DNA from 2 places in the Cupriavidus sp. 10L43_2 genome. Region 1 is predicted to be linked to the other one. Evidence: predicted binding sites of a transcription regulator. Region 1 holds the regulator's gene; the other holds the start of a gene.
The links. Region 1 encodes FNR, which switches genes on or off when oxygen is low (the NO sensors DNR and NnrR bind a similar motif). Its sites were predicted from a motif close to TTGATNNNNATCAA; they were not measured.
Positions count from the first base shown of each region.

Region 2: hemN (oxygen-independent coproporphyrinogen III oxidase) is a predicted target of FNR. The motif match lies at 20,201-20,214, and genes of this name have one in related genera.

Region 1 covers NZ_JBFTJE010000006.1:35,259-42,348, forward strand. Annotated here, with positions in the region: gene scpB (SMC-Scp complex subunit ScpB) at 1-877, opposite strand, end outside; gene AC1DEL_RS10670 (sulfite exporter TauE/SafE family protein) at 1,514-2,272, opposite strand; gene fnr (fumarate/nitrate reduction transcriptional regulator Fnr) at 2,357-3,082, shown strand; gene AC1DEL_RS10680 (hypothetical protein) at 3,111-3,356, opposite strand; gene AC1DEL_RS10685 (hypothetical protein) at 3,353-3,580, opposite strand; gene ccoG (cytochrome c oxidase accessory protein CcoG) at 3,621-5,162, opposite strand; gene ccoP (cytochrome-c oxidase, cbb3-type subunit III) at 5,218-6,132, opposite strand; gene AC1DEL_RS10700 (cbb3-type cytochrome oxidase subunit 3) at 6,129-6,299, opposite strand; gene ccoO (cytochrome-c oxidase, cbb3-type subunit II) at 6,305-6,970, opposite strand; gene ccoN (cytochrome-c oxidase, cbb3-type subunit I) at 6,989-7,090, opposite strand, start outside.
Region 2 covers NZ_JBFTJE010000015.1:99,398-122,369, reverse strand. Annotated here, with positions in the region: gene AC1DEL_RS20230 (branched-chain amino acid ABC transporter substrate-binding protein) at 1-182, shown strand, start outside; gene AC1DEL_RS20225 (hypothetical protein) at 376-2,319, shown strand; gene AC1DEL_RS20220 (cation:proton antiporter) at 2,514-3,737, shown strand; gene AC1DEL_RS20215 (YbdK family carboxylate-amine ligase) at 3,737-4,852, shown strand; gene AC1DEL_RS20210 (glycine zipper family protein) at 4,884-5,360, opposite strand; gene AC1DEL_RS20205 (OsmC family protein) at 5,473-5,943, opposite strand; gene AC1DEL_RS20200 (MBL fold metallo-hydrolase) at 5,977-6,723, opposite strand; gene AC1DEL_RS20195 (L-serine ammonia-lyase) at 6,778-8,154, opposite strand; gene AC1DEL_RS20190 (DUF421 domain-containing protein) at 8,229-8,774, opposite strand; gene gcvP (aminomethyl-transferring glycine dehydrogenase) at 8,890-11,811, opposite strand; gene gcvH (glycine cleavage system protein GcvH) at 11,913-12,293, opposite strand; gene gcvT (glycine cleavage system aminomethyltransferase GcvT) at 12,397-13,524, opposite strand; glycine riboswitch at 13,617-13,739, opposite strand; glycine riboswitch at 13,761-13,848, opposite strand; gene AC1DEL_RS20170 (glycine zipper 2TM domain-containing protein) at 13,969-14,190, opposite strand; gene AC1DEL_RS20165 (UvrD-helicase domain-containing protein) at 14,444-16,552, shown strand; gene AC1DEL_RS20160 (response regulator) at 16,902-17,633, shown strand; gene AC1DEL_RS20155 (ATP-binding protein) at 17,694-18,890, shown strand; gene AC1DEL_RS20150 (ABC transporter substrate-binding protein) at 18,915-20,075, opposite strand; gene hemN (oxygen-independent coproporphyrinogen III oxidase) at 20,276-21,715, shown strand; gene AC1DEL_RS20140 (c-type cytochrome) at 21,841-22,752, opposite strand.

The DNA of each region.
Region 1 (7,090 bases):
CGTCCCGGACCGAATCGTCGGCCGCTTCCGGGGAGGAAGCAGCTGTGTCCACGTGGAAACCGTTGGCGTGGGCCAGCGGCGCGTCGTCGTCATGCCCGCCATCGGCGGACCACTGCGCAACGCTGTTGTCTTGCGGGTGCGGCGTGTCGTTCTGTTCGGTATCGGCGCCGTGGGCTTCCGTCTCCACCGGCTCCGCATGGTCGCTCTCCGCCGCGGCCATGACTTCCGCTTCCACCGCATCGGTAGCGGTCTCGGCGGCCTGGGGCTCGGCAAAGGTCTCTTCATCGCCAGCCGGCGGGTTGGCCGTGGCAACTTCTTCAAAATCTATCGCCTGCTGGTCCAGCAGGGCTGCCTGGACCTGGGCCTGGGCATCCTCGAGCGGCGGCAGCTCATCCAGCGTGCGCAGCCCCAGATCGTCCAGAAACGCCTTGGTCGTGGCATAGAGCGCGGGACGGCCCGGTACGTCGCGATGCCCGATCACCTCGATCCAGCTGCGGTCCTCGAGCTTCTTGACCACGTCGGTGCTGACCGTCACGCCGCGAATTTCCTCGATATCGCCGCGCGTCACGGGCTGGCGATAGGCGATGATGGCCAGCGTCTCCATCACCGCGCGCGAATACTTGGGCGGCTTTTCCGGGTTGAGCCGGTCGAGGAACTCGCGCATCTCGGGCCGGCTCTGGAAACGCCAACCGCTGGCCAGGGCCACGAGTTCCACACCGCGTTGCTGCCAGTCCTGTCGCAATTCGTCCAACAGGGCGCGGATGGTGTCGGCGCCGACATCGTCGGCGAAAAGACGGCGGAGATCGTTGACGCGCAGGGGCTCCTGCGCACAAATCAGCGCGGTCTCGAGGACGATCTTCGCCTCTTGGGTATTCATGTGATTGTGTGCAGCCTGTCTTTGCACCTGCTCCCGGACGAATCCCGGAGCACTGGAGATTTCGGATACAGCGGTACCGATGCCACCGCCATCTCATTGCGCAGCCAACTCGCAGCCTGTCGCAGCCCAGGCAGCCAAGCGGTGCACTTCGTTCTTTTGCATCGATTTGCCGGGTCGTTCCGGCAGGAGATCGTCCGCATCCGGCTGGCTTCGCCGGGAGTCGAACCTCTTGCGTCGCGCTCTCGCCTTTACCCTCGCAGGCGGAACCCTTCCCCTTGGAGCGGACATTCGCCAGGACAATCAGATTGCCAAGGCGGCAAGAAAAAACGGATATCGGCCCGGACAAGCTTCGTCCTGCGCCTGCACCACCACTCCACAAGGCCGACCGGCCTTTTAAACCAGATCTTTTGAACCGGATGCACTGTGGGGACGGATCCGGCAAGCCAATGCTGCCTCGGACCCATGGACACGCATCCCAGATCAGGGATGCCGGCCCGGCGACGCCAGGGAATTACGTGGCGCGATACCGTGGTTCTCGCGATTGTATGGCATTCCCGCCCCCCTCCGCAACCCGCCCGCCGCCCGGCGTGGCGAATGGCACGAACCGGGGCGGCCTGTCCGCCGCCCGGAATCGTCCTAGAACACCACGCAGAACCCATGCGCAGCCAGCGTCTCCGGGAGCCAGACCGCCCGCGCCACGCCCACGATGCCGAAGCCGATGATCAGCACGCCCGCCACGGTCCGGACCGCCGGCCGGCGCGACACATGGCGCACATAGCCCGACAACCCCGAAATCACCAGCAGGTTTGGCAGCGTTCCCAACCCAAAGGCGAACAGGACCAGCGCGCCCGACGCCGCATTGCCGGCCAGCAACGCCATTGCGAGTGCCCCATAGACCATCCCGCACGGCACGATCCCCCAGGCGAGTCCCAGACCGAAGCGCCGCAGCAGCGGCGCATGCCGGGCCAGGCCGGCAGGCAGCCTGATACCGAGCGCGCCCATGCGACCCACCACCCCTTGGGCCATGCGCACCGCGAACGCCTCCAGGCGCGCCGCACGCATGGTGCGCCCACGCAACAGCCAGAAGCCCGACATCACCAGCATCGCTCCGCCTGCGCCATAGAGCCATCGCTGCACAGGCAGATAGTCCTGCTTCCATACGGTGGCGCCGACGGCACCCACCACCGCCCCCAGCAACGCGTAGGTGGTCAGGCGGCCGGCGTGCATCGCCAGCAATTCCACGAGCCAGCCGCGCGGCGAGCGATGGATCGTCACCGGCACGCGCACCGCCGCGCGCTGCTCGGCCGCCATCGCAATGCCGCCACACATCGCAGCACAGTGGACGCCACCAAACAACGCAACGATAAAAACGCTGAAAAGCACACCAAATGGCAACGGTCCCTCGCTTCCGCGTCACTTCACGCGGTAAAATTGATCTGTCGCGCCCTCGCTGCAATGCGCATCACCAAGAGCCCTCAATTGCTTACCTCCATACCCGTCACCGAGATCTCGCCCCGCTGCTCTACGTGCGGGATGGGCCAGCTTTGTCTGCCGGTAGGCATGTCGCACCAGGACCTCCTGAAGATGGACACGCTCGTGCAGGAACGCGTGCGCGTGCACAAGGGCGAAACGCTTTACCGCATGGGCGATCCGCTCACCGCCGTCTATGCCGTGCGTTTCGGCACGCTCAAGACGCACGTGACGCTCGAAGACGGCCGCTCGCAGATCACCGGCTTCCATCTGCCCGGCGAGATGGTCGGTATGGATGGCCTCGGCGAAATGCAGCATGCTTCCGATGCCACGGCCCTCGAGGATGCCGAAGTCTGCGTCGTACGCTTCAACGACTTGCAGGCGCTCTCGTCTGACCTGCCCTCGCTGCAAACCCAGTTCCTGCGCTTGATGAGCAAGGAGATTTCGCAGGACCAGGTGATGCTGATGACGTTGGGTTCGATGCGGGCCGAGGAGCGGCTTGCCGCGTTCCTCGTCAATCTTTCCGATCGCCTGTCGGCGCGTGGCTACTCGTCGAGCGAGTTCGTGTTGCGCATGAGTCGCGAGGAGATCGGCAGTTATCTTGGCCTGAAACTCGAAACCGTCAGCCGCCTGTTCTCTCGTTTTGCCGAGGCGGGCCTGATCCAGATCCGCCAGCGCCACGTCAAGCTCATCGACATGGCCGGCATCAAGCAGATCTACAACCGCTCCTGCTAAGGCCGGCTCGCCGGCGGCGGTGCACTCGCTACTCGAGTTCATCGGTATCGCTGAGCGGCGTTGGCATGGTGTAGAGCGTCAGGCCGCTCGACAAGGCGCAGAACAGCCACGCCAGCAGGAATCCCACGGTATAGATCGCCTCACGCGACGCGTCGACCGGATGACCGAAGAAGCTCAGGTCACTGGGATCGACAATCGAGAACACCGTTGCCGTGGCCACGCCGCCCATCAGGAACGCTGGCCACATCACCCACATCAGCCAGCGTAGTCTCATGGCCGCCTCGCCGTGTCATTGACATGGGCGTCGGCACGCACGGCGGACCCATCCAGCTTCTCCACCACCAGCCCATGCCGCGCGGCATCGCGCACCGGCACGTCGGCGTGGGTATTGGCGAGCCAGATCGTCACACCACAGCCGATCATCGCCAGCAGCGGTCCGCTCATCAGCAGCCACGGCCACGGTTCCTTCCACCACGGCTTGACTTGTTGCGCTGTCATTGCCTACTCCTTGCGTCGAATATTTCCTGAATGACCTGTCCTACAGGCCGCGCGGCACGATGAAACTGGTCGCTTCCTGGATCTGCGCGCGTCCGCGTGCGTCGTCCATACCCTCCCCCGTGACCGTGATACGGATCTTGTGCGTGCCCTGCGGCGCGTGGTCGATCGGGATACGGATCCGCACCGGCAACAGCCGGTTCGACGTAGGCGCCAGCGTTTCTGCCGACTTGTCATACTCGATGGTCAACCCTTGCAGCTCCGCGCTCGTCGCCTGTACCCGGACGCGCATCGGCGTCTCGGTCGTATTGATCAGTTGCAGCCGGTACACGTTCTCGATCCAGCGACCTTCGACCTCGCGGCCCAACGCGCCACGGTCGCGGATGACATCGACCTTGAGCGGCGTGCGCATCGCCAGCGACCCGATGAAGCCCCCCACCAGCGCCGACCAGATCACCGCGTAGACAATCGTCCGCGTGCGGAACAAGCGCTTGCGCGCGGCGACTGCCGACAGGCCCTTGCGCATCGCGTTCTCAGAGGTGTAGCGGATCAGGCCACGCGGATAGGCCATCTTGTCCATGACCTGGTTACAGGCGTCGATGCAGGCACCGCAGCCAATACACTCGTATTGCAATCCGTCACGGATGTCGATCCCGGTCGGGCAGACCTGCACGCAGATGCTGCAATTGACGCAATCGCCAATGCCGGCGGTGTGCCGGTCCGTCTTGCGCGAGCGGCTGCCGCGCGGCTCGCCACGGCCTACGTCATAGGTCACCACGAAGGTATCGCGGTCGACCATCACGCTCTGGAAACGCGCATACGGGCACATGTACTTGCACACCTGCTCGCGCATGAAGCCGGCGTTGCCCCAGGTGGCGAAGGCATAGAACAGCATCCAGAACGACTGCCACGGCCCCAGCGAGAGGTCGATCACCTGCCCGCCCAGCTCGTGGATCGGCGAGAAATAGCCGACGAACGTGAAGCCGGTCCACAGGGCGATCACCACCCAGAGCGTGTGCTTGGTCGCCTTGAGCCGCAGCTTGCGCAGGCTCCACGGGTCGCCGTCCAACCGGATGCGGGCGATGCGATCACCTTCCACGCGTCGCTCGATCCACATGAAGATTTCTGTGTAGACGGTCTGTGGACACGCGTAGCCACAGAACAGCCGGCCCGCGATGGCGGTGAACAGGAACAGGGCGAGCGCCGAGATGACAAGCAGGACCGCGAGGTAGATCACGTCCTGCGGCCACAGCACGAGGCCGAAGATATAGAACTTGCGCGCGCCGAGGTCGAACAGCACCGCCTGGCGGTCGTTCCATTGCAGCCACGGGGCGCCGTAGTAGACCAGCTGGGTGAGGATGACGAGCCAGACGCGCCAGCTCGAGAAGGCGCCCGTGACCGAGCGCGGATAGATCTTGCGCCGGACCTCGTAGAGTGTTTCTTCCGAAGATTCAGCCGATTGGGCAGATTGCCCGGATAGCGGCGTGGCAGCCGGGCGCCATGGCGGGCTGTCGTCGGGCCGTGAGGGCTCCGACGTAGCGGGGTCGTCCGCTACGGGCTGTGCAGCATTGGGGGGCGCGTTCATCTTGTGTTCCTCGCGCCCCGGCAGGCGGCAAGCCGCCCTGCCCGGGGGCTGTTGATCATTGTCCGGCCGCTCCTGTATTGGAGAGACCCCACACGTAGGCGGTCAGCATGCGGATGCGCTCGGGCGTCAGGATTTCCTCATGCGCGGGCATGTGCCCGTTATGACCCTTCTGGATCGCCTCGACGATGGCATTTTCCGAACTGCCGTAGAGCCAGACGCTGTCCGACAGGTTCGGCGCGCCGAGCGCCTGGTTGCCCTTGCCGCTGGCCCCATGGCAGGCCGCACACGTGGTCTTGAAGGTGCCCTCGCCCCGCGACGCGCGGATCGGGTCAGACGCCAGGCCCGACAGCGAGCGCACATACTGGGCCGTGTCCCCGGCGAGCTTGGCGTCGATGACGCCCGCGAACGGCGGCATCATGCCGTTGCGACCCTTGATGATCGTCTGACGGATCGTTTCGGGGTCGCCGCCATAGAGCCAGTCGTTGTCGGCCAGGTTCGGAAAGCCGCGGCTGCCGCGCGCGTCGGAGCCATGGCACTGCGCGCAGTAGTTCAGGAACAGGCGCTGGCCAATTTCACGGGCGTCGGGGTCGGCGGCGACCTTCGTCACGTCCATCGACATGTACTTCCCGTAGATCTCGTTCTGCATCTTCTCGGCGGCCTGTCGATGCGCCGCCAGTTCGCCCTGCGAGGAGAACCCCAGCACGCCGGCGTAGGAACCCAGGCCCGGATACAGGACCAGGTAGCACACGCTGAAGATGCAGGCCAGCAGGAACATCCACATCCACCAGCGCGGCAGCGGGTTGTTCAACTCGCGCAGGTCACCATCCCAGACATGGCCGGTATCCTCGGTCGCACCCTGGCTTTTTGGCGCCCGGCGCTGCGAGAACAGCAGCCACACGCACCACGCGATGCCGACCAGCGAGATGGCCGTAATGTAGTAACTCCAGTAATCGGAAAAGAAATCGCTCATGACTGTGGGTTCCGGCTTGTCGTTATCGTGGTCTCGTCGGGCAACGCGAAGGGCAGCATGGCTGACTCCTCGTTGGCGGCCTGGCGCCGCGACGACCAGGCCCACCAGCAGATGGCGAGGAAGGCCAGCATCGACAGCACGGTGGCAGCGGAGGTCAGGATGGCCATGGCGGTTACTCCTTCGGTGCCGCGGCCGCCGTGGCGGCGTCCAGGCGCACGTTGCGGCGGTTCAGGCCGAGGCCTTGCAGGTAGGCCACCATCGCGTCCTCTTCGGTCTTGCCGGCGAGTTCCTCAGGGGCATGGGCGATTTGCTCCTCGGTGTACGGCACACCCAACCGCTTCAGGGCGCGCATCCGGCCCTGGATATCGCCCGTCGGCAGCGCGGTCTTCTCGAGCCACGGATACGACGGCATCACCGATTCCGGCACCACATCGCGCGGATTGCGCAGGTGGATGCGCTGCCAGTCATCCGAATACCGGCCGCCCACGCGGGCGAGGTCTGGACCGGTACGCTTGGAACCCCACAGGAACGGATGGTCATACACCGACTCGCCGGCCGTCGAGAAATGGCCATAGCGCTCCGTCTCGGCCTGCAGCGTGCGCACCTGCTGCGAATGGCAGCCGACGCAGCCTTCGCGGATATAGATATCGCGGCCCATCAGGCGCAGCGGCGTGTAGGGCACGATGCCCGCGTCGGGCTTGGTCGTGGAATGCTGGAAGAACAGCGGCACGATCTGCACCAGACCCGCAATGCTCACCACGATGATCGTGGCGATGATCAGCCAGCCAACGTTCTTTTCCAGTGTTTCGTGGGTGAAGAATCCTTGTTTTTGTGACATCTCAGCAATCCTCGGCGGTCAGTGTGCGGGAGCCTGGGCGGAAGCCGGCAGGCTGGCCGGGATCGGCGCGTCCGTGGCCGTCTTGCCGGCGATCGTGCGCACCACGTTGTAGGCCATGAC
Region 2 (22,972 bases), on a different contig from region 1:
TCAAGGCCGGCTCGGCCGACCCGGCGCGTTACCTTCCAGTGCTGGCCGCCACCAACATGCAGGGCGTGACCACCAAGACGCTGGCCTATGACGCCCGCGGTGACCTGAAGGACGGCGGCATCACCGTCTACAAGGTCGCGGACGGCAAGTGGACCGTGCTGGAAACGGTCGGCGGCAAGTAAGCCCTGACCGCGCAAGACACAAGGCCGCCGGCTGGCTTTCCTCCGGCCGGCGCGTCTGCCGGACTGACGCCACCCCCCGGGGTGGCGTTTTTTATGCCAAAGCGGATGGGTTTCCCACGCTGTTCTTCCCATGGTCTTTCTCGGCGTTGGCGCATAATCGCGCTTTTGCATACTTTTTCCATAGGAGCCGTCCGTGCAGGAAGTCAGTTATGAGCACGCGATTGCGCTAGCCAACGCCGGGCGCCACGCCGAGGCGCTACAGATCGCCGACCAGCTTTGCGAGGCCCATCCCGAGGTGGTCGACTATGCCGCGCTGCAGGCGCAACTGCATGCGGACCAGGACGATGTGCCCGGCGCGCTGGCTGCGCTGGAAGCCGCCATGGCCCGTCTGCCCGAGCTGTCGCTGGCACCGGTGCACCGCTGGGCGTCGCGCGGCGCGCTCGCCCATCTCTACGGCACGCTGCTGATGCGCCAGGGACAGGACGCCGAGGCGCTGCCCTGGCTACACGAGGCCGCGCGCCGCAACGGGCTGGCCTCGGGCGAGTGGGCCGCGCATTTCTACGCCGGCTTTGTCGCCTTCCGGCTCAACGATTTCGCCCGCGCGGGCCGCTACTGGCACGATCTGCTGTATCGCGCGCCGGACCTGGGCGCCGCCGACATCCTGCCGCTGGTGCAGGACTACGTAGACCGCGCCGACGCCGCCAGCCAGCTTGGCGAGCCGCTGATGCGCATCTGCCTGGCCCGCATCGCGCTCGATTCCCCCGAATTGCTCGACCTGACGCCGGAAGCCGGCGACGCCATGGCGGGCATGGAGGCCGAGCGCGTGCTGGCCGAGCACCCCGATCACCCCGAGGCGCGCCGCCTGCGCGCCCCGCTGCGGCTGGGCAGCGACCGCGCCGGTGCGCTGGACGACCTGGCCACCTACCTGCGCCAGCGGCCGGACCCGCAGGCGCAGGTACGCGACCTGACCTGGCGCTATCAATCTGCCGACGCAGCGCCGGGTACGCCCCCGGCGTGGCAGGGTTTCGCGATGACCGCCGATGCCGACGACGGCGCTGCCTACTTCCACGCCGCCACGGCGCTGGGGGCCTTCATCGACGAGGTGCCGGCGTCCGAGGCGACCCTGAAGCCGATGCTCGAGGCCACCTGCCGCAAGGGGCTGGAGCGCTTCGAAGCCTACTTTTCCACAGGCGAGGGCGATGCCGACGGCCACGGCGGCAACGCCGACCCGCACCTGTACTCGCTGCTGTGCCGGCTGACGGCGCGCCTGCTGCCGGCCGATGCCGTCCATGTCGAGGAAAAGGTGGCGCTGCACCGCAAGGGCATGGCCGCGAGCGATTTCATCGACCATTGGATCGACCTGCTCGACGCTCACGCGTCGGCGGGCCAGCACAAGCAGGTGGTGGAGCTGGCCGGCGAGGTGCTGAACCGCTACCCGGTGGAGCGCAATCCGGCCGATGTCACGTGGGCGTTCAGCCGGCTCGTGGCCGCCTGGCGCGCGCTGGGCGGGCGCGATGCCACCGAGTCCGCCCGCGCTGCCATCACCCATATGGACGCCCGGCTGGACGCGCTGCCCGTGGAGGCCCGCACCGCCGGCGCCCACGCCATGGCGCACGCGCGCGCCCACTATGCGGCGTTGCTGCAGGCGGGCATGGCAGCGATGGACGAGCACGACAAGATCGACGCCCTGGGCGAGCTCGAAGCCCTGCAACGCCGCTCCTTGCTGGTGGAGGACGCGTGGCTGTTCAATCACTTCGGCCAGATCTGGCACGAACTGGCCGAGCCGGCCCGCGCGCTGCCGTTGTTCGAGCGGGCGGTGTCGCTGACCGAGGGCGATCCGGCCGACCAGGCCGCGCCCCGCGCCCAGCGAGCCCGGCTGCTGACGGAGATGGAGCAGTTTCCGGAAGCGCTGACCGACTTCCAGCTCGCCTTTGCCGCCCGTGCCGACTGGGACGCCGAAACGTGGCTGCACGCCGTGCTGGCGGCGCTGGGCATGGGCCAGCGCGAGACGGCGCTGGGCTGGTTCGAGCGCGCCCGCACGCTCGGCGCGGACAAGGGCCGCACCCGTCCGCTGTACGCCAAGGCCGAGGCCGGCCTGAAGGCCACCCGTCCGAAGTGGAAGGTGTGGGGCGTGTAACTTCGGAACGGCTCGCGGGGGCTCCGGGCGCTGAAACAGGTCCGGAAAACCGTCCCCGATTCTGATTCTTGAAAGACCTACAAAACGCCATCGACGACGATGGCGTTTTTTATTGGAATTTGCTGTAAGTTGCCGGCGTCTTCCACGTAGGGTCGGACAAAGCCCGACACTGCAACCCAAGTGCTTCCGTTACCATGTCGGCCATGAACGGATTGAGCCAACTTTTCCCGACCCTGCCGCTGGCACCGGGCGGCCTGTTCTGGGTGGGTCTCGCGCTGGTGGGCGCGGGCCTGGCCGGAGAGGTCTGCCGCCGCTGGCTGGGCCTGCCGCGCATCGTCGGCTACGCGGTGGTGGGGCTGTTCGCCGGCATGCTCGGCCGCAGCATCGTCGACGACAACATGATCCTGCAGACGCGGGTGCTGATCGACATGGCGCTGGCCCTGGCCCTCTTCGAACTCGGGCACCGGCTGTCGCTGTCGTGGCTGCGCGCCAACCGCTGGCTATTGTTTACCAGCGCGGCCGAAAGCCTGCTGACCTGGGGGCTGGTCTCCACGGTGCTCCAGTGGCTCGGGGCGTCGCCGGGCGTGGCGATCCTGGCCGGAGGCATCGCGGTCAGCACCTCGCCCACCATCGTGCTCCAGCTCAAGAACGAGTTGCGCGCCGAGGGGCAGGTCACGGAACGGCTGATGGCCATGGCGGCGCTGAACAGCATCTACGCGGCGGCCATCGTCCAGGTGGCCACGGGTTGGCTCCATTCCGAATACGGCAATATTGGCGCGGCGCTGCTGCATCCGCTCTACCTGCTGGTGGGCTCGTGCCTGCTGGCGTGGGTGGTCGGCAAGCTCGGGCACGCGCTGTACGCGCGCATGTCCGCGGACGATCACTACAGCTTCCTGGTGCTGGTGGGGCTGGTCCTGTTCACGCTGGCGCTGACGCGCGTCCTAAAATTGTCCATGCCGCTGACGCTGATGCTGGCGGGCGTGGTCTTCAAGCACCAGGACCGCCAGCCGCACGTGTGGCCAGCGCACTTCGGCAGCGCCGGGAGCCTGCTGATCATCGTGATGGTAGTGTCGCTGGGCCTGCCGCTGACGGCGCACGACTGGGTAGTCGGCGGCACGCTGGCCGTGGCGCTGGTGGTGATGCGCCATGTGGCGAAGCTGGCCGGCGTGGTGTCGCTCGGTTCGTTCTCGGGCCTGAGCCTGCGCCAGTGCATGGCGTTGGGGCTGGCGCTGGCGCCGATGTCGGGGCTGGCCTACCTGCTGATGAACGACGTGGCGCGCCTGTACCCGAGCACCGGCGGACCGCTGGCATCGATCATCCTGTGTGCGCTGGCCATCGAACAGCTGCTGGGGCCGGTCATCGCGTCCTGGGCGCTGCGCTATGCTGGCGAGGCGCGTGACAATGGAGGAGGGCGCTGATGTCGCTCGAACCGTTCAAGCATTCCGAGGCGCTGACGTTCGGCGTGGAGCTGGAACTCCAGCTTGTGAACCGTCATGACTATGACCTCGCGCCCTTCGCGCCGGACCTGCTGCGTGCGGTCAAGGGCGCCCAGCACGCGGGCGACATCAAGCCCGAGATCAGTCCGTCGATGATCGAGATCAGCACCGGCATCTGCCGCGACTACGCGCAGGCGCTGGAGGAACTGACGGTCATGCGCGACCTGATGACGCGCGCCTCCCGCTCGCTGAACCTGGGCATCTGCGGCGGCGGCACCCATCCGTTCCAGCAGTGGTCGGACCGGACCATCTCCGATTCGCCGCGCTACCAGTACATTTCCGAGCTGTATGGCTATCTCGCCAAGCAGTTCACGGTGTTCGGCCAGCACGTCCATATCGGCTGCCCGAGCGCGGACGAGTCGCTGTTCCTGCTCCACGCCATCGGCCGCTACGTGCCGCACTTCATCGCGCTGGCGGCGTCGTCGCCGTACGTGCAGGGGGTGGATACCGGCTTTGCCTCGGCGCGCCTGAACTCGGTGGCGGCCTTCCCGATGAGCGGCCGCGCACCGCATGTGCTGACGTGGGACGCCTTCACCGCCTACTTCAACAAGATGCGCAACACGGGCGTGATCGAGAGCATGAAGGACTTCTATTGGGATATCCGTCCCAAGCCGGAGTTCGGCACGATCGAGGTGCGCGTGATGGACACCCCGCTGACCGTGGAGCGCGCCTGCGACATCGCGGCGTACATCCAGGCGCTGGCGCGCTACCTGCTGCTGTCACGGCCGTTCATGCCGCAGGAAGACGACTACCTGGTGTACACCTTCAACCGCTTCCAGGCGTGCCGCTTCGGGCTGGAGGGCGAGTACGTGCATCCGAACGAACTGACGCGGATGCCGATCTCGGATCATATTTTGTCGATTTGCGACGCGCTGGTGCCGCACGCGGAGGCGCTGGGGTCGCTGAAGGCGCTAGAAAATATCCGCGCGCTGGCTTCGAGCCGTGACAACGACGCGCACTGGGTGCGCACCGTCGATGCCGATGCGCACAGCCTGCGCGAGACGGTGCGGCGTACCTGCGAGCGGTGGGAGGCCTGACGCCGACGGCGGGCCGGGGTGACTGCACCGCTTATTGAACGGTATAGCCCTTGCCACCCATGCAAGCCTTCCACGCCTGGTAGTAGCTGCCCATCGCCTGTTGCTGGCTCGCGGCGTTCTGTTCGTTCGCCGCCTGCACGTTACGGCGTTCCTGCCGGTTCCGCGAGCCGCCCGCCATGGTCCCGACGGCGGCTCCGGCCGCCGCACCCTTGCCGGCATCGCCCGCAACTGCGCCAATCACGGCGCCGCCCGCTGCCCCGCGCGCCGCGCCTTGCACGCGCTGGCCGCCCTGGGCCTGCTGGGGCGGCGGGGCCTGGGCCACCACTGCGGGGTCTATCCCGGTTTGTTGTTTGGCCCAGCTGTAGCACTCCCCGTCATCCTTGGATTGCTGCTGCGCGGACTGGCCCTTGGCCGGATAAGCCACCGGTTTCGACTGTGCCTGCACGCCGGCTGCGGCCAACGCGATTGCCGCGCCGAGCACCATCCCCCATCGCTTGCTGTGATGCATGATGTACCTCCTCCGGCGGGGCCATGTGCCCGCGTGTGCGGTCTCAGTATTGCAGCGCAGGGGGCGAAGTCAAATGAATTCCTTCGTGCCGCGTATTAGGCGTTTGCAGGGGTCAGGTCGGATACACCGGCTCGCATCGGATCTCGGATTTCACCGAATTGGCGATGAAGCAGGCGTCGTGCGCGGCGTGGTGCAGCTGATCGATGTCGGCGCGGGTCGGCAGGCGCTCGCCCGAGAACGTAACGTCGGGACGCAGCGTCACCACGGTCACCGCCATGCGGCCTTCGGCGGTCTTGGCCAGCGTGCCCACGGACTTGTCCACATAGCGATCGACCACGAAGCGCTGCTTGGCGGCCAGCGCCAGGAACCACAGCATGTGGCAGGCCGAAATCGACGCGATCAGCATTTCCTCGGGATCCACCGCGCTGGCATCGGACATCGGCGGCGGCACCACGTGTGGCGACGCCGAGCCCGGCACTTCCGCGCCGCCGTCGAACCGCAGCACATGCTTGCGGCTGTAGCGGTTGCTCACGAAATCCTGATCGCCGCGCTCCCACGCGATCTCGGCACTGTGCTCGGCCATGCTGGTCACTCCGGGTAGTAGAAGAACGAAAAATCAGATGCCGTGCGGCACGCTTTCCCCATCTCGCCCGGTCACGAGCCCCAGGCGCTGGTTCGCCGGCACGGCGATATCGATCAGCTTGGGGCGGGGCAGGTTGAGGTTGCGCATCATGACGATGAACTCGTCGCGCGAGCGCCCCGCCACGCGGCTGTTGTGGGCGCGCTCATGGCCGATGGTCGACTGGGTGTGGCCCTTGTAGTCGTGGGCGGGGTAGACCAGCGTGTCGTCGGGCAGGCGGAAGAGCTTCTCGGTGAGGCTGTCGAACAGCGTGCCGGCGTCGCCGGACTGGAAATCGGTGCGCCCGCAGCCGTCGATCAGCAGCGCATCACCGGTGAAGATGCGGCGCACCACGCCGTCCGGCGTGGCTTCCTCCCAGAGGTAGCTCATGCTGCCGGCGGTGTGGCCGGGGGTGTGGATCGCGCGAAGCACCTGCTTGCCGAAGCTGACGGTGTCACCGTCGATCAGTTGTTTCAGCGCAGGCTTGATGTCGCAGCCGGACGGCGCGGCGGTGTTGGCGCCAGTCTGCAGGGCGAGTTGCCCGGCGGAGGTGATGTGGTCGGCGTGCGCGTGGGTCTCGACAATCCAGACCAGCCGCGCGCCAGTCTCGCCCAGCAGCGCCAGGTCACGCGCGTACTGCCGGTCCACCGGATCGATCAGCAACGCCTCACGCGTCTCGGCGTCGATCAGCAGGTAGGTGAAGGTGGACGAAGTCTCGTCGAACAGCTGATGGAAGGTCTGCATGGCCGTTTTCTTCTTGGCAAACCGGGGGTGCCGCCATGATACGCCGGCGCCTGCTCAACATTCCACGATATTCACCGCCAACCCGCCGCGCGCCGTCTCCTTGTACTTGGTCTTCATGTCGGCGCCGGTTTCGCGCATGGTCTTGATGACCGAATCGAGCGAAACATAGTGGGTGCCGTCGCCGCGCAGGGCCATGCGGGCGGCGTTGACCGCCTTGACGGATGCCATGGCGTTGCGTTCGATGCACGGGATCTGGACCAGGCCGCCGACCGGGTCGCAGGTCAGGCCGAGGTTGTGCTCCATGCCGATCTCGGCCGCGTTCTCGACCTGCTCCGGCGTGCCCCCGAGCACCGCCGCCAGCGCGCCGGCGGCCATCGAGCAGGCCACGCCGACTTCGCCCTGGCAGCCGACTTCGGCGCCCGAGATCGAGGCGTTGAGCTTGTAGAGCAGGCCGATGGCGCCCGCCGTGAGCAGGAAATCGACCACGCCGGCGCGGTTGGCGCCGGGGATGAAGCGGTCGTAGTAGTGCAGCACGGACGGGATGATGCCGGCCGCGCCGTTGGTCGGCGCCGTGACGACGCGCCCGCCGGCGGCGTTTTCCTCGTTGACGGCGATGGCGTAGAGGTTGACCCAGTCCATCACGGAGAGCGGATCGGACAGCGCCCGCTCCGCGTGCAGCGTCAGTCCCCGGTACAACTCGGGCGCGCGCCGCCGTACCTTGAACGGCCCCGGCAGCTCGCCATCGGTGCGGCAGCCGCGCGCCACGGATTGCTGCATCACGTCCCAGATATGAAGCAGGCCATCGGTCACTTCCTGCTCGGGCCGCCAGGTCAGTTCGTTCTCCATCATGAGCCGGGCGATGGACTTGCCGCTCGCGTGCGCCATCTCCAGCATCGCCCGGCCGCTCCGGAACGGGTGCGGCAACTGCCGCTCGGCCGCCAGGATCTGGGTGTTCGGCGCGCCGGCCGTGACCACGAAGCCGCCGCCCACGGACAGGTAGCGTGCCTCGCGCAGCGGCGTGCCCTCCGCGTCGAAGGCGTGGAATTTCATGCCGTTGGGATGCTCGGCCATGGCCTCGCGCCGGTAGAACACGATGTGCTCGCGCTCGACGAACGGCACCTCGTGCGTGCCGAGCAGGGCCAGTTTGCGCTGGGCGCGTAGCGTGGCCAGCCGGGACTCGATGGTTTCGGGGTCGACGGTGTCGGGCGCCTCGCCCATCAGCCCCAGCATCACGCCCTTGTCGGTGCCGTGGCCCTTGCCGGTGGCGCCGAGCGAGCCGTATAGCTCCACGCGCACGCTGCCCACCTGGGGCAGCAGGCCGTCCCGCTCGAGCCCGTGCGCAAACATCAGGGCCGCACGCATCGGCCCCACGGTATGCGAGCTGGACGGCCCGATACCTACCTTGAACAGATCGAAAACGCTGACAGCCACGGGGAACTCCGGTAGGGGGCGGCGCGCAGGGCGCAGGGGCGGGGAGGCCGTCGGGAAAGTGGTCGGGTGTCGGGTCAGAGCGACATATCGGCATCGGGCCGGCCGGGCTCGCGCCACATGGCGTCGATGGCGGGCCTTGCGTGCCCGTCCTCGGACTTTTCCTTCTGGATCACGCTAATCGTGCCGTCTGTCTCAAGAATAGCGAAATGCACGTCTTCCACACGCGCGCAACCGTTGCGGCGTAGCGCCTTCTGCAGCTCGCGCGGTGTGATGCGCTCCCGGCGCATCACATCCTGGAAGATCTCGCCCTGGTGAATGATGATCTCGGGCCGGCCTTCCACCAGCGCCTCCAGGAGGCGGCTGCGCCAGGTGCCGTAGCCCACCAGCACGTCGGCGCCGAACAGCGTGGCGGCCAGGATCAGCCCGGCGGTGACGGAGTTGTCGCCGCCGTTCATGGCGTTCTGCACCGCGTTCGAGATGATCAGTAGCAGCACCAGATCCAACGGCGACAACTGGCCGATCTGGCGCTTGCCCGACACGCGCATCAGGAACAGCAGCGCGGCGTAGACGATCAGCCCGCGCAGCACGAATTCCCACCAGGGGGCGCTCAGATTCCACATGGACTAGACCTCCGCTAGGGATGGTGTGCTGCACGCCGGCCCGGGGGGCCGGGGCGGGAGGCGCAAAGCGCGCCAGCGGCGTCCGGGCAGGCCGGACGCCGCCAGACACGGCGCCTTAGTCCTGCGCGTACTCGCTCATCGGTACGCAGGCGCAGAACAGGTTGCGGTCGCCGTACACGTTGTCCGCCCGGCCCACCGGCGGCCAGTACTTCTGCGTGCGCAGCGAGGCAATGGGGTAGGCCGCTTCCTCACGCGTGTACGCGTGGGTCCACTCATTGGCGGTGATCACGGCGGCGGTGTGCGGCGCGTGGCGCAGCGGGTTGTCGTCGCGGTCAAAGCTGCCGTCCTCCACGCGCGCGATCTCGCCACGGATGGCGATCATGGCGTCGATGAAGCGGTCCAGCTCGTGCAGCGCCTCGCTCTCGGTCGGCTCGATCATCAGCGTGCCCGGCACCGGGAAGCTCATGGTCGGGGCGTGGAAGCCGTAGTCCATCAGGCGCTTGGCCACGTCCTCGTTGCTGATGCCGGTGGCCTTCTGCAGCGGGCGCAGGTCCAGGATGCACTCGTGCGCCACCAGACCGTGCTGGCCGGCGTAGAGCACCGGGAAGTGCGGCGAGAGCCGGCGCGCCACATAGTTGGCGGCCAGGATGGCGTTCTCGGTGGCGGCGGTCAGGCCGGCCGAGCCCATCATCGCGACGTACATCCACGAAATCGGCAGGATGCTGGCCGAGCCGAACGGCGCGGCCGAGACGCCGCCGATGCCGTTGTCGTCGCGGCGATAGCCCACGCTGTCCTGGTTCGGCAGGAAGTCCGCCAGGTGTGCGCCCACGGCCACGGGGCCCACGCCGGGGCCGCCACCGCCGTGCGGAATGCAGAAGGTCTTGTGCAGGTTCAGGTGCGAGACATCGCCGCCGAACTGGCCCGGCGCGGCGGTGCCGACCATCGCGTTCATGTTGGCGCCATCCACGTACACCTGGCCGCCGTGCTGGTGCACGATCTCGCAGATCTGCTGCACGCCCTGCTCGAACACGCCGTGCGTGGACGGGTAGGTGATCATGATTGCGGCGAGGTTCTGGCTGTGCTGCTCGGCCTTCTTCGCCAGATCCTGCAGGTCGACGTTGCCGTCGGCGTCACACGCCACCACCACCACCTTCGTGCCGGCCATCTGGGCCGACGCCGGGTTGGTGCCGTGCGCGGACGAGGGAATCAGGCAGATGTCGCGATGGGCTTCGCCGCGGCTGGCGTGGTACTTCTGGATGATCAGCAGGCCGGCGTACTCGCCCTGCGAGCCCGCGTTCGGCTGCAGGCTCACCGCGGCGTAGCCGGTGGCGGCGCAGAGCATGGCTTCGAGCTGGTCGATCATCTCGCGATAGCCCACGGTCTGGTCGAGCGGGGCGAACGGGTGGACCTTGCTGAACTCGGGCCACGTCACCGGAATCATCTCGCTGGTGGCGTTGAGCTTCATGGTGCAGGAGCCGAGCGGGATCATGGTGCGATCCAGCGCGAGGTCCTTGTCCGCCAGCGAGCGCAGGTAGCGCAGCATCTCGTGCTCGGCGTGGTGCGTGTTGAAGACCGGGTGCGTCAGGTAGGCGCTCTGGCGGGCCAGTGCGGCAGGGAAACCATCGCCGACGGCGGCCTCGGTCGCATCGAAGGCCGGCACCGGCTTGCCGTGCGCGAAGATCTCCCACAGCGCGACCACGTCCTCGCGCGAGGCGGTCTCGTCCAGCGAGATGCCCACGCGGGTGGCGCCGATATGGCGCAGGTTGATGCCGCGCGCGGTGGCGGCGGCGTGGATCGCCTCGGTGTTGAAGCCGGTGTCCAGCGTCAGGGTGTCGAAGAACGTGGCGTTGACCGGCGTCACGCCCATCGCCTTCAGGCCGGCGGCCAGCGTGGCGGTCAGGCGGTGCACGCGCTGGGCAATGCGCTGGAGGCCCTGCGGCCCGTGGTACACGGCGTACATCGACGCCATCACGGCCAGCAGCACCTGCGCGGTACAGATGTTCGACGTGGCCTTCTCGCGGCGGATGTGCTGCTCGCGCGTCTGCAGCGCCAACCGGTACGCCTTGTTGCCCTGCGCGTCGATGGTCACGCCCACCAGACGGCCCGGCATCGAGCGCTTGAATTCGTCCTTCACGGCCATGTAGCCGGCGTGCGGGCCGCCGAAGCCGAGCGGCACGCCAAAGCGCTGCGAGTTGCCCACGGCCACGTCGGCGCCCCATTCGCCCGGCGCGACGATCAGCGTCAGCGCCAGCAGGTCCGCCGCCGCCACCACCAGCCCGCCAGCGGCGTGCACGGCATCGGCGATGGCACGGTAGTCGGCCACATCGCCGTTCACGCCCGGGTATTGCAGCAGCACGCCGAAGGCATGGGCGCCGGCGGCCTCGGCGGCGGGGCCGACCTTGACCTCGATGCCCAGCGGCAGCGCGCGCGTGCGTACCACTTCCAGCGTCTGCGGCAGCACGTCGTCCGCCACGTAGAACGTGTTCGAGGCGTGCTTGTTCACGCGCTGGAGCAGCGTCATCGCCTCGGCGGCAGCGGTGCCTTCGTCCAGCATCGACGCATTGGCGATGTCCAGCCCGGTCAGGTCCGTGACCATCTGCTGGAAGTTCAGCATCGCCTCCAGGCGGCCCTGCGAGATCTCGGGCTGGTACGGCGTGTAGGCCGTGTACCAGGCCGGATTCTCGAAGATATTGCGAAGGATGACGCCCGGCGTGAGCGTGTTGTAGTAACCCTGCCCGATGAAGCTCTTGAGCACGCGGTTCTGGTTCGCCAGCCCGCGCAGCTTGGCCAGCGCGGCTTCCTCGGTCAGCGGCTCGGTGAATTCGCCGAGCGGCATGCCGTCGCGGCGGCGGATGGCGGCGGGCACCACGGCGTCGATCAGCGCGGCGCGCGTCTCGTAGCCGAGCACCTTGAGCATGTGTTGCTGTTCGGCGGCATCCGGGCCGATATGACGGGCGGCGAAGGCGTCGCGCGCCTCCAGTTCGGCCAGCGTGGGCCGGCTACCTTGGGCGGCGTTCATGGGAAGAGGGGCGTTCATGGCAAGTGTCTCGTGGGGCGGGGCGGCAGGTGGTCAGCCTGGCCGCCGCGCGGGCATCTCGGGCGCCGTCTCCTGGCTCGGGAGACGGCTGGTGCAGCGCGTCAGGCGCCGACGCTGGCCTTGTAGGCGTCGACGTTCATCAGGCCGTTCACATCGTCGCCATTGGCCGGCTTCAGCTTGAACAGCCACGCGTCGAAGGCGTTGGCGTTGACGGATTCCGGCGCGGCGCTGGCGGCCTCGTTCACGGCGATGACTTCGCCGGCCACCGGGGCGTAGATGTCGGAAGCGGCCTTCACGGACTCCACCACGGCCAGCGCGTCGCCGGCGCCGACCGACTTGCCCACTTCGGGCAGTTCCAGGAAGACGATGTCGCCCAGCGCGTCCTGCGCGTGGTCGGTAATGCCGATCGTCAGCGTGCCGTCGGCTTCAACGCGCACCCATTCGTGCGATTCGGTGTACTTCAGGTCAGCAGGGAAATTCATGACGGATTCTCCGGGAATGCAGTGTTTGTCTTGTTTCGGTTCGCCTGCCGGGGCCAGCCGGGCAGGCGTGATGGCGACCGTTGGTGTCAGCCGGGCGGATGCCTCAGCTCACGAGTGCCTTGCCATTGCGCACAAACGGCAGTTTAACCACAGTCGCGGTCAGTTTGCGGTCACGAATCTCGACCTGGACCTCGGTGCCGGGCACAACGCCCTGCGGCAGCCGGGCAAACGCAATGGATTGGGAGAGGGACGGGCTGAAGGTGCCGCTCGTGATCTCGCCGTCGCCGGCGGGGGTGATCACCTTCTGGTGCGCACGCAGCACACCGCCCTTGTCGCGCAGGATCAGGCCGGCAAATGTCTTATGTTGTCCGGCCGCCAGCAGCGCCGACTTGCCGATGAAATCGCGCTCGCTCTGCAGGTCGACGGTCCAGGCCAGGCCGGCGTCGAGCGGCGAGGTGTGGATATCCATGTCCTGGCCGTACAGGTTCATGCCGGCTTCCAGGCGCAGCGTGTCACGCGCGCCCAGTCCGGCCGGGCGCACGCCCACGGACTGCAGCTTTTCCCAGATGCCGGCCACGTTCTCGGCCTCCACCACCAGCTCGAAGCCGTCCTCGCCGGTGTAGCCGGTGCGGGCCACCATCAGCTCGCCGACCATCGGGTCCCGCACCACCACCGCGTTGAACGGCTTGAGTGCGTCGGCCGGCTGGGTCGACGGGAAGGCCTCATGCACCTTGGCGCGCGCGTTCGGGCCCTGCACGGCGATGATCGCCAGCTTGCCCACGCCGGCCGGCGCCACGTCGCCCCGGCGCGGGGTGATCGTCACGCCGCTGCCGGTGGCCGCGTTGCGGGCCGTGATCCATTCGATGTCGCCCAGCGCCGTGCTGGCGTTCACCACCAGGCGGAAGCGGTCTTCGGCGAAGAAATAGACGATCAGGTCGTCGATGACGCCGCCCTTTTCGTCGAGCATGCACGCATACAGGGCCTTGCCCGGGGTCTGGAGCTTGTCGACGTTGTTGGCCAGCAGGCCGCGCAGGAAGGCGCGCGTGTTGGGGCCGGACAGGTCCACCACGCACATGTGCGAGACATCGAACATGCCGGCATCGCCGCGCACCGCGTTGTGTTCCTCGATCTGGGAGCCGTAGTTGACCGGCATGTCCCAGCCGCCGAAATCGACCATGCGGGCACCGAGCGAGCGGTGGATGGCGTTAAGGGGCGTGGCCTGGAGCGTCATGGGAAATCCTCTGGAGCGAATACGGCAGCGAAAACGAAAAAAGGGTCATCCGCCGTGGGGATCGATGGCAATGCCACCAATCCGCCGCGGCGGATGACCCCTCTGTCCTCGATACCTGAGAGATTACGATGCAGCTTGCCGCATCGCGCGCCCCTTCGGTGGACACGCTCGCCATGCGTTGGCACGGGCGGGTGTCGCTCTCCAGAGTGCGGCATGCATCGTGTGCATGTTGCATGCCGATCCGACCGGTCCGTGGTGCCTGAGAGTTTTCGGGTGATACCCCTTCGGCGGCGCAATGGCTGCGCGCTCTCCCGGTTGGATGCGCGTGAATGTACGGGACGGGTTGACCTTTGTCAACGCGGCGCCGACGCCACCTTGCTAGGCGCCGGGGAGGGGGCTGGCTGTAATTCCTGCCGCCTGAGGGTAAGGACTACCCGCGCCGGATCAACGATCCTTCGTGACGACGTTACCCACCACGCCACCCACCGCCGCGCCACCCACCGTGCCGAGCGCGCTGCCGTTGGTCAGCGCCGCGCCGCCGAGCGCGCCAACGCCCGCGCCAATGGCGGTGTTGCGGGTCTTGGGGCTCATGTCCGCGCAGCCGCCAAAGGCCGCCAGCGTGACACCGATCAGCGTGATTTTCGCCAGGGTTCGCATTGTTTTCATGATCGCCTCCGAATGTGCCGAATTTGTCATCAGGACGGCGTCGCCGCCGGTCCCGCATGACCGTATGAGGCAATCTCCATGCCCCGGATGTCCCCTCGGACGTCACTTTTACGAAGTGTTACCGCGATGAAACACTGGTAGCACTCGCGTCCTTGATGTCCGTCATCAGGCACCGGCGCAGGCCACCCTGCGTGTTAACATCGACGCCTTTCGCGCGCCTGCCAAGCGTGCGCCATCCGGCACCCGCCCACCCATGACCCACGGACTCAACGCCGCCCAATCCGAAGCCGTTCGCTATCTGGACGGGCCCTGCCTCGTCCTCGCGGGCGCCGGGTCCGGCAAGACGCGCGTCATCACGCAAAAGATCGCCCACCTGATCGAGGACAAGGGCTTCGAGCCGCGTCACATCGCCGCCGTCACCTTCACGAACAAGGCGGCGAAAGAGATGCAGGAGCGCATCGGCAAGCTGATGGAGGGCAAGACCACGCGCGAGGGCAAGCGGATTCCGCTCAAGCAGCTCACCGTCTGTACCTTCCACTCGCTCGGCGTGCAGATTTTGCGGATGGAGGCGGAGCACGTCGGCCTGAAGCCGCAGTTCTCGATCATGGATTCGGACGACTGCTTCGGACTGGTGCAGGAGCAGCTCGCCACCACGGACAAGAAGCTGATCCGTAGCGTGCAGGGCACGATCTCGCTGTGGAAGAACGGCATGATCGATCCGGAGACCGCGCTGGCCCAGGCCGCCAATGCCGACGAGCACCAGGCCGCCATGGTCTACCGCAACTACGTGGCCACGCTGCACGCCTACCAGGCGGTGGATTTCGACGACCTGATCCGCCTGCCCGCCGAGCTGTTCGCGCGCGACGAGGCCGTGCGCCTGAAATGGCAGAACCGCCTGCGCTACTTCCTCGTCGACGAATACCAGGACACCAACGCCTGCCAGTACGCGCTGCTCAAGCTGCTGGCCGGCGGCTCGCACCTGCGCGCGCCGGCGTTCACGGCCGTGGGCGACGACGACCAGGCCATCTACGGCTGGCGCGGCGCCACGCTGGACAACCTGCGCGGCCTGCAGACCGATTTCCCGGACCTCAAGGTCGTCAAGCTCGAACAGAACTACCGCTCGACGGTGCGCATCCTGGAGGCGGCCAACGCGGTCATCGCCAACAATCCCAAGCTGTTCGACAAGAAGCTGTGGTCGGAGCACGGCATGGGCGACCCCATCGCCATCCATCCGATGAACGACGAGGAGCACGAGGCCGAGTCCGTGGTGTTCCGCCTGTCCGCCCACAAGTTCGAGCGCCGCGCGCAGTTCCGCGACTACGCCATCCTGTATCGCGGTAACCATCAGGCGCGGCTGTTCGAGCAGATCCTGCGGCGCGAGCGGATTCCGTACGTGCTGTCCGGCGGCCAGAGCTTCTTCGACAAGGCGGAGATCAAGGACATCTGCGCCTACCTGCGGCTGATCGCCAATCCGGACGACGATCCCGCGTTCATCCGCGCCATCACCACGCCCAAGCGCGGCGTGGGCAACACCACGCTGGAGGCGCTCGGCACGTTCGCGGGGCAGGCCAAGGTGTCGCTGTTCGAGGCCGCCATGATGGGCGGCATCGAAGGCAAGCTCCAGCCGCGCCAGCTGGAGCCGCTGCGCGTATTCTGCGAGTCGATGGTGCGCCTGGCGGACCGCGCCAAGACCGATCCGGCCACCGTGCTGCTCGACGACATGATGGCCGGCATCCACTATGAATCGTACTTGTACGATACCTTCGACGAGCGCCAGGCCCAGTCGCGCTGGACCAATACGCTTGAATTCCTCGACTGGCTCAAGCGCAAGGGCACGCGCCCGGAACCCGAGGCCGGGGAGGGCGAGGCCACCGGCTTCGACAACGCCGACGGCTTTGGCGACGAAGGCAAGAACCTGCTCGAACTGACACAGACCGTGGCGCTGATGAGCATGCTCGAAGGCCGCGAGGAAGACCCGGACGCGGTGCGGCTCTCCACGCTCCACGCGTCCAAGGGCCTCGAATATCCGCACGTGTTCCTGGTGGGCGTGGAGGAGGGCATCCTGCCCCACGCGCGCGAGGACGAAGACATGAGCGACGAGAAGATCGAGGAAGAGCGCCGGCTGATGTACGTTGGCATCACCCGCGCCCAGCGCAGCCTCCAGATCAGCTGGTGCAAGAAGCGCAAACGCGCCCGGGACACCTACTCCTGCGAACCCTCGCGCTTCATCGCCGAAATGAAACTCGAAGAAGCGCCGGCTCCCGTCGACGAGACCCCGGCCATGAGCCCCAAGGACCGGCTGGCCAATCTCAAGGCGCTGCTGGGTACGCCGGGCGCACCCGGCAAGCCGGTGACGGGTTGAGTCGCATCCCCTACCAAGCATCACCGCCGATACAAGGCAGACAAGACCGCGCGCCTCGCGCTTTCTAATATGGCGACGCGTCAGACGCCTCGGCGACTGGCGCCGTGCCGCGCCTGCCCTTCGGTTAGCGGTGCGGCTGGGTACGCTTGCGTGCCTGGCTCTTCCCTGTTGAACGCTCCCGGCGCGGCAGTGCCGGGGGCGTCGTTTTGTCAGGCGAAGTTATCCACAGCGCACGTATCGAACCTGATACAAAGCCGCCACAGCGCGAATATTGCAAACTGGTACAGTTGACCGCCGGTCGTTGCGCAGGCCGTCGCCCGCCGGCGTTTCCCATCCCTCCCGCTTTGCCATGGACCTCACTCCCGCCTTGCCTACCCGCCTGCTGATCGTCGACGACGATCCCCAGATCCGCGCCATGCTGGCCGAATACCTGGCCACGTTCGGCATGGCGGCCGATGGGGCCGAAGGCGGGGCGTCGATGCGCACGGCCATGGCGCAGCATCACTATGACCTGGTCATCCTGGACCTCTCGCTGCCCGGCGAGAACGGCCTGACGCTGTGTCGCGAGATCCGCGAGCGCACGGACATCCCCGTAATCATGCTGACCGCCCGCGCCGAACTGGCCGACCGTGTGGTCGGGCTCGAGGTGGGGGCGGACGACTACGTGACCAAGCCGTTCGAGATGCGTGAACTGGTGGCGCGCATCCACACGGTGCTGCGGCGCAGCCGGGCCGATGTGCGTCGTTCGGCACCTACCCCGGCGGGGCACGAGGTCAAGTTTGGCGCGTGGCGGCTCAACACCACGCTGCGCCAGTTGCTCGACGAGGAAGACACGGTCGTGCCGCTGTCGAACGCCGAGTTCCGCCTGTTGCTGACCTTCATCGAGCACCCGAACCGCGTGCTGGATCGCGAACTGCTCATCAACCAGGCACGCGGTCGCGACCTCGACGTGTTCGATCGCAGCATCGACCTGCTGGTCTCGCGCCTGCGCCAGAAACTGCGCGACGATCCGCGCGACTCGGCGCTGATCCGCACGGTGCGGGGCGAGGGCTACGTCTTCACGGTCAACGTGGATTCCTGACGCATGGCCGCGTCCCCCCCGCCGCCGAACGCCACCGCCGGCGTCCGGACAGACCCCACCATGCGGCGCCACCTTTTCGATTCGATGTTCCTGCGGCTGTTCCTGGTCATGGCCGCGATCATGGTGGCCGTGCACGTGCTTGGCGTGACCGTCATCGAGGGCCTGTTCCCGCGCCCCGGCTCGCCGCGCTGGGAGGAACGCATGCGCGAGGCGGCCTCGGAGGCCGCCGCCGCCGGCAAGCCATTCCACCGCCCCGAGCCGTCGCAGCGCGGCCCGCGTTTCGAGGAAGACGAGGAGGCGGGCGAGGGCGGCCCGGCCGGGGAGCGCGGCATGTTCCGTCCCGGCCATCCCGACCGGCGCGGGGAGCCGCCCGGACCGCAGCGCCACTTCCCCCCCTGGCACGGACTCTGGCCCCTGCATCCTGGCCTGATCTTCCAGTTCATCGCCATCGTGATTTCGTCGTGGGTGGGCGCGCGATTGCTCGCGCGGCCGGTGCAGCGGCTGGCCACCGGTGCGAACCGGCTGGCCCAGGATGTGCACGCCCCGCCACTCGACGATGATGCGGGTCCGGCCGAAGCGCGCGCCGCCACCAAGGCGCTGAACCTGATGCAGCAACGCATCCGCACGCAGCTGGCGCAGCAGTCGCGCTTCCTGGCGGCAGTCTCGCACGACCTGCGCACGCCGCTCACGCGCATGAGCCTGCGCATCGAGCGCATCGAGGACAACGACGTGCGCTACCGCCTGCGGCAGGATCTGGCCGAGATGAACGGGCTGATCGACGCCACGCTCTATTACCTGCGTGACCGCGACGACGGCACCGGCCCGCGCCAGCGCGTGGACGTGCAGGCGCTGCTCCAGGCCATCGTCGACGATGCCGAGGAACTGGGGCAGGACGTGCGGCTCTCCGGCACCGCCGCGCCGCTGCTGGCCTACCCGGCGGAGTTGCGCCGCGCCGTGGTCAACCTCGTCGAGAACGCGCACCGCTACGGCGGCGCCGCGCATATCGTGCTGACGGACAGCCCCGAGCGCGTGCAGATCGACGTCTGCGACAACGGCCCCGGCATTCCGCCGGCCGAGTTGCAGCGCGTGCTGGAGCCGTTCTATCGCGTGGAGTCGTCGCGCAGCCGGGCTACCGGCGGCGTGGGGATGGGGCTGTCGATTGCCGCCGATATCGTCAATCGCCATGGCGGCGAGCTGACGCTGGACAACCGCGTCGAAGGCGGCCTGCGCGTGCGCATCACGCTGCCGCGCGACTAACTAATAGATATAGCGGCGCGCGGGTCAGGCGCGCTGCGGCACGCCCGACTTGCCGATCGGCGCCAGTTGCACGTACTGAGAGCCGCGCAGCCCGCGCGTGAAGTCGAGCGTGAAATCGCCCACGTCGATGCGCGACTGCAGCGCGCGGCGCAATTCCAGCGCACCCGGCGCCTTGGCCGCGCCGGCAGCGCGCACCAGCCAGGCGGCGCCGATGTAGCCGGCCAGCGTGGCCGGGGAGGGCGGTTCGTCGAGGTACTGCTTCATCCGCGCCACGTGTTCCTTGACCACGCGCAGCGTGGATTCCTGCGGGCCGGGCGCCACCTGCGTGACCACCACGCCCCCCGCGTAGTTGCCGCCGAGAATCTCGCGCGCCGAGGCCGGGCTCACGGCCGACAATCCCACCAGAAAACCGTACCAACCCTGCGAGGCCAGCGCGCGGCCAAGGCCGCCGTAGGCAAGCGTGTCGCCGGCCACGATGACCGCGCCGGGCCGCGTCGCGGCGATGCGGCGCGCGCCGTCATCGACACTGCCGGTCAGCGTCACGGCGCGCGTACCGAGGTCGCGCTCCATCCGATCGAGCCACGGCGAGCCCGCCGCGAGCGTGCCGGCGGCGAAGTCGGGCGACACGGCCAGGACGATGTTCTTGAGGCCGTAGCTGCGCAGCTGCCGCACGGCGGCGTCCAGCTCGGCCTGATAGTCGGCGCGCGTGAACCAGATGTTGTCGGCGGCAAGCGAAAGCCCGGAGAGCGGGGCGACGATCTGCACGCCGCGCCGGCTCAGTTCGGACGACGTGGCCAGCGCGGGCAGCAGGGTGTCGCCGGGGCCGAACAGCACGTCGATATGGTCCGACTCGGCCATGCCGATGGCCTGCGAGGTGGCGATGCGCGGGCTGGCATCGGCATCCCGCACCACGTGTACGATGCGCGGCCCCTGACCCGAGGCGTTCGCCGCATCGAACAGCACCTTGGCGCCGGCCAGGTAGTCGCGCGCCAGATCCGCCTGCGGCCCCACGCGGTCGAGCAGATGGCCGACCACCAGCGCCCGGCGCTGCGAGGAGGGCTGCGGTTGCGGCTGGGCGAACGCAGCCGGTGCCGCGAGCATCGCGGCCAGCGTGCCGAACGACCGGAGCATGCGGCGGCGCGCCGGCGCGGCGGGCGACATCGTTCTGGGCGAGGCTGGGCGCATGGTCGGCGGGCGTTGGAATCGGGTGGAGGAGGGGACGGCGGGCAGAGCCTATCGGCCGTTCGTGACGCTCGGATGACGCCAACGCCCCACGGTGGCGGGGCTGCGGGCGCAAGCGCGGCGTGCGCTTGATGCGCGTCAAGGTGAGCGACGGCGCAGGGGCATAGCATCGTGACCATCTTCGCCCGCAAAAAGAGCGCACCATGTCCGCCCCCACCCTCCCCAGCATGCCTGCCGCCACGGCGTTCGACCGCCGCGCACTGGCCGACTTCCGCAGCCTGGCCGGCCGCATCGACGGCAACGGCCCCCGCTACACCTCCTACCCCACCGCCGACCGCTTCGACGCCGAAGTGGACGACGCCCGCTACCTCGCCGCGCTCGACGCCTGCCGCGCCGACTCCCCCGCGCCGCTCTCGCTCTACCTGCACATCCCGTTCTGCGAGAACATCTGCTACTACTGCGGCTGCAACAAGATCATCACCAAGGACCACGCCCGCAGCGCGCGCTACGTTGACTATCTCGCCCGGGAAATGGCAATGGTTGCCGGCCGGCTCGGCGAGCGCCGCGCGGTCATGCAATCGCACTGGGGCGGCGGCACGCCGACCTTCCTCGACCCCGACGAAATGCGTCGCGTAATGGCGGCGCTGACGCAACACTTCCACCTGCTGCCCGAGGGCGAGCACGCCATCGAGATCGATCCGCGCCGCGTGACCGATGCGCGCATGGCGCTGCTGGCGGAACTCGGCTTCAACCGGATCAGCCTCGGCGTGCAGGACTTCGACCCGGAGGTGCAGGAGGCAATCCATCGCGTGCAGTCCTATGAGGAAACGCGCGATGTGGTGCTGGCGGCGCGCCGGCTCGGCTTCCGCTCGGTCAGCATGGACCTCATCTACGGGCTGCCGCACCAGACCACCGAACGCTTCGCAGCGACCATCGACCGCGTGCTGACGCTGCGGCCGGACCGGCTCTCGGTCTACAGCTACGCGCACCTGCCGCATGTGTTCAAGCCGCAGCGGCGCATCGACGAGGCGGCGCTGCCGCCCGCCGGCGAGAAGCTCGACATCCTGGTGTCCACGATCGAGCGCCTGACCGCCGCCGGCTATGTCTATATCGGCATGGATCATTTCGCGCTGCCGGACGACGACCTCGCCATCGCCCAGCAGGCCGGGCGGCTGCAACGCAACTTCCAGGGCTACGCCACCCACGCGGGGCACGATCAACTGGGCTTCGGCGTCTCGGCGATTGGCGCGGTGGCCGGCCACTACGCGCAGAACGCGCGCACCACGGACGAGTACTACGACGCGCTGGACGCCGGCCGGCTGCCGGTGGCGCGCGGCTTCGGCATGTCCGCCGATGACCATCTGCGCAAGGCGATCATCGGCGCGCTGATGTGCCACGGCACTTTGGACATTGCGGCGGTGGAGGCGGCGCACGGCATCGACTTCGCCCGAACCTTCGCGCCGGAATTCGCCGGGCTGGACGCGCTGGCGGCAGAGGGCCTGTTGCGGCGCGACGCGTCGCGGATCGACATCACCCCGCTGGGCCGGCTGCTGGTGCGCCGCGTGGCGATGGTGTTCGACCGCTACCTGCGCCAGGACGGCGCGCGCGAGGTGCCGCTGGTGCGCTATTCACGCGTGGTCTGACCCGCTGCCTATATATATATCTAGTGGGGCGCCGGCCCCATCGACCCCATCGACCCCATCGAAACAAAAAAGCCCGCGAGGATCGTCGCGGGCTTTTTTGCGTGGACTGAAAGGTGCGCTTGGCGTTACTTCGCAGCGTTGACCATGTAGTCGGCGGCGGCGATCACGTCGGCGTCGGCGCCGGCATAGCCACCCTTGGGCGGCATCACGCCCTTGCCCTTGAGCGCGAAGTTGTGGACGGCGTCCATGCCTTCCTTGATGCGCGGTGCCCAGGCGGCCTTGTCGCCGAACTTCGGCGCACCAGCCACACCGGCGGCGTGGCAGGCGGCGCAAACCTGGTCATAGACCTTCTTGCCGGTTTCGGCCGATGCAGCGGCCGGGGCGGCAGCCGCCGCAGCAACGGGTGCGGCGGCAGCGGGTGCCGGTGCAGCAGCCGCCGGGGCAGCTGGCGCGGCAGGAACCGCCGGGGCCGCGGCCTGTGCGTCAGGCGCCGAAGCCGCAGCCTGGGCCGGTGCCGCCTGGGCAGGCGCGGGCGGTTCCGGGAACTTGGCGCCGCCGGCGTCGGCCAGGTGCACCACGGCACGGGCCAGTTCGTAGTCGGTGTAGTCGTCCGGCGAGGTGCCGGCGCGGGGGGGCATCGCGCCCTTGCCGTTCATCACGGACTTCAGCAGGCCGTCAAAGCCCTGGCCGATCCGCGCGGTCCAGTCGCCGGGTGTGCCGTGCTTGGGCGCTCCGGCCGCACCGGTGGCGTGGCAGGCGGCGCAGACTTCCTTGTAGACCTGCTCGCCGGTCTTGAAGACGCGCGGCGCGTTCGGGTCCTTGATTTCCAGGGAAGCGACGGGTTGGATGCGATGGTTGACGGCTTCGGCCGTCTGGGTGGAGCCGGCGCCCTCGTGGGTGCCGTGACCAACAAAACTAACCAACAGGACGATCACGAGAATCGGCACCACGAAGGCGGCGATCACGACAGCGATCAGTTGTTTCGGGGTCTTGATGGGAGACTCGTGGTGGTCGTTTTCTTGGTGGACGTCACTCATACAGAACTCTCGATTTTGCAGGGAAACCTAGTGCAGCGCGTTGGGGGCGGCTTGCTTTGTTGGCCCTTGTCGGGGATGGGTCTGTTTTCGCCTTTCGGCTATCTGCGTCCGGGCCATGTCTCGTGTCCCGGGTACGTCTCGTTTCGACGCAAATAGCTGGCGATTATAGACCCAAGCCGTGGCGTCCGGGGCCAAAAGCGGCGGCTGCGAGACCTGCCGG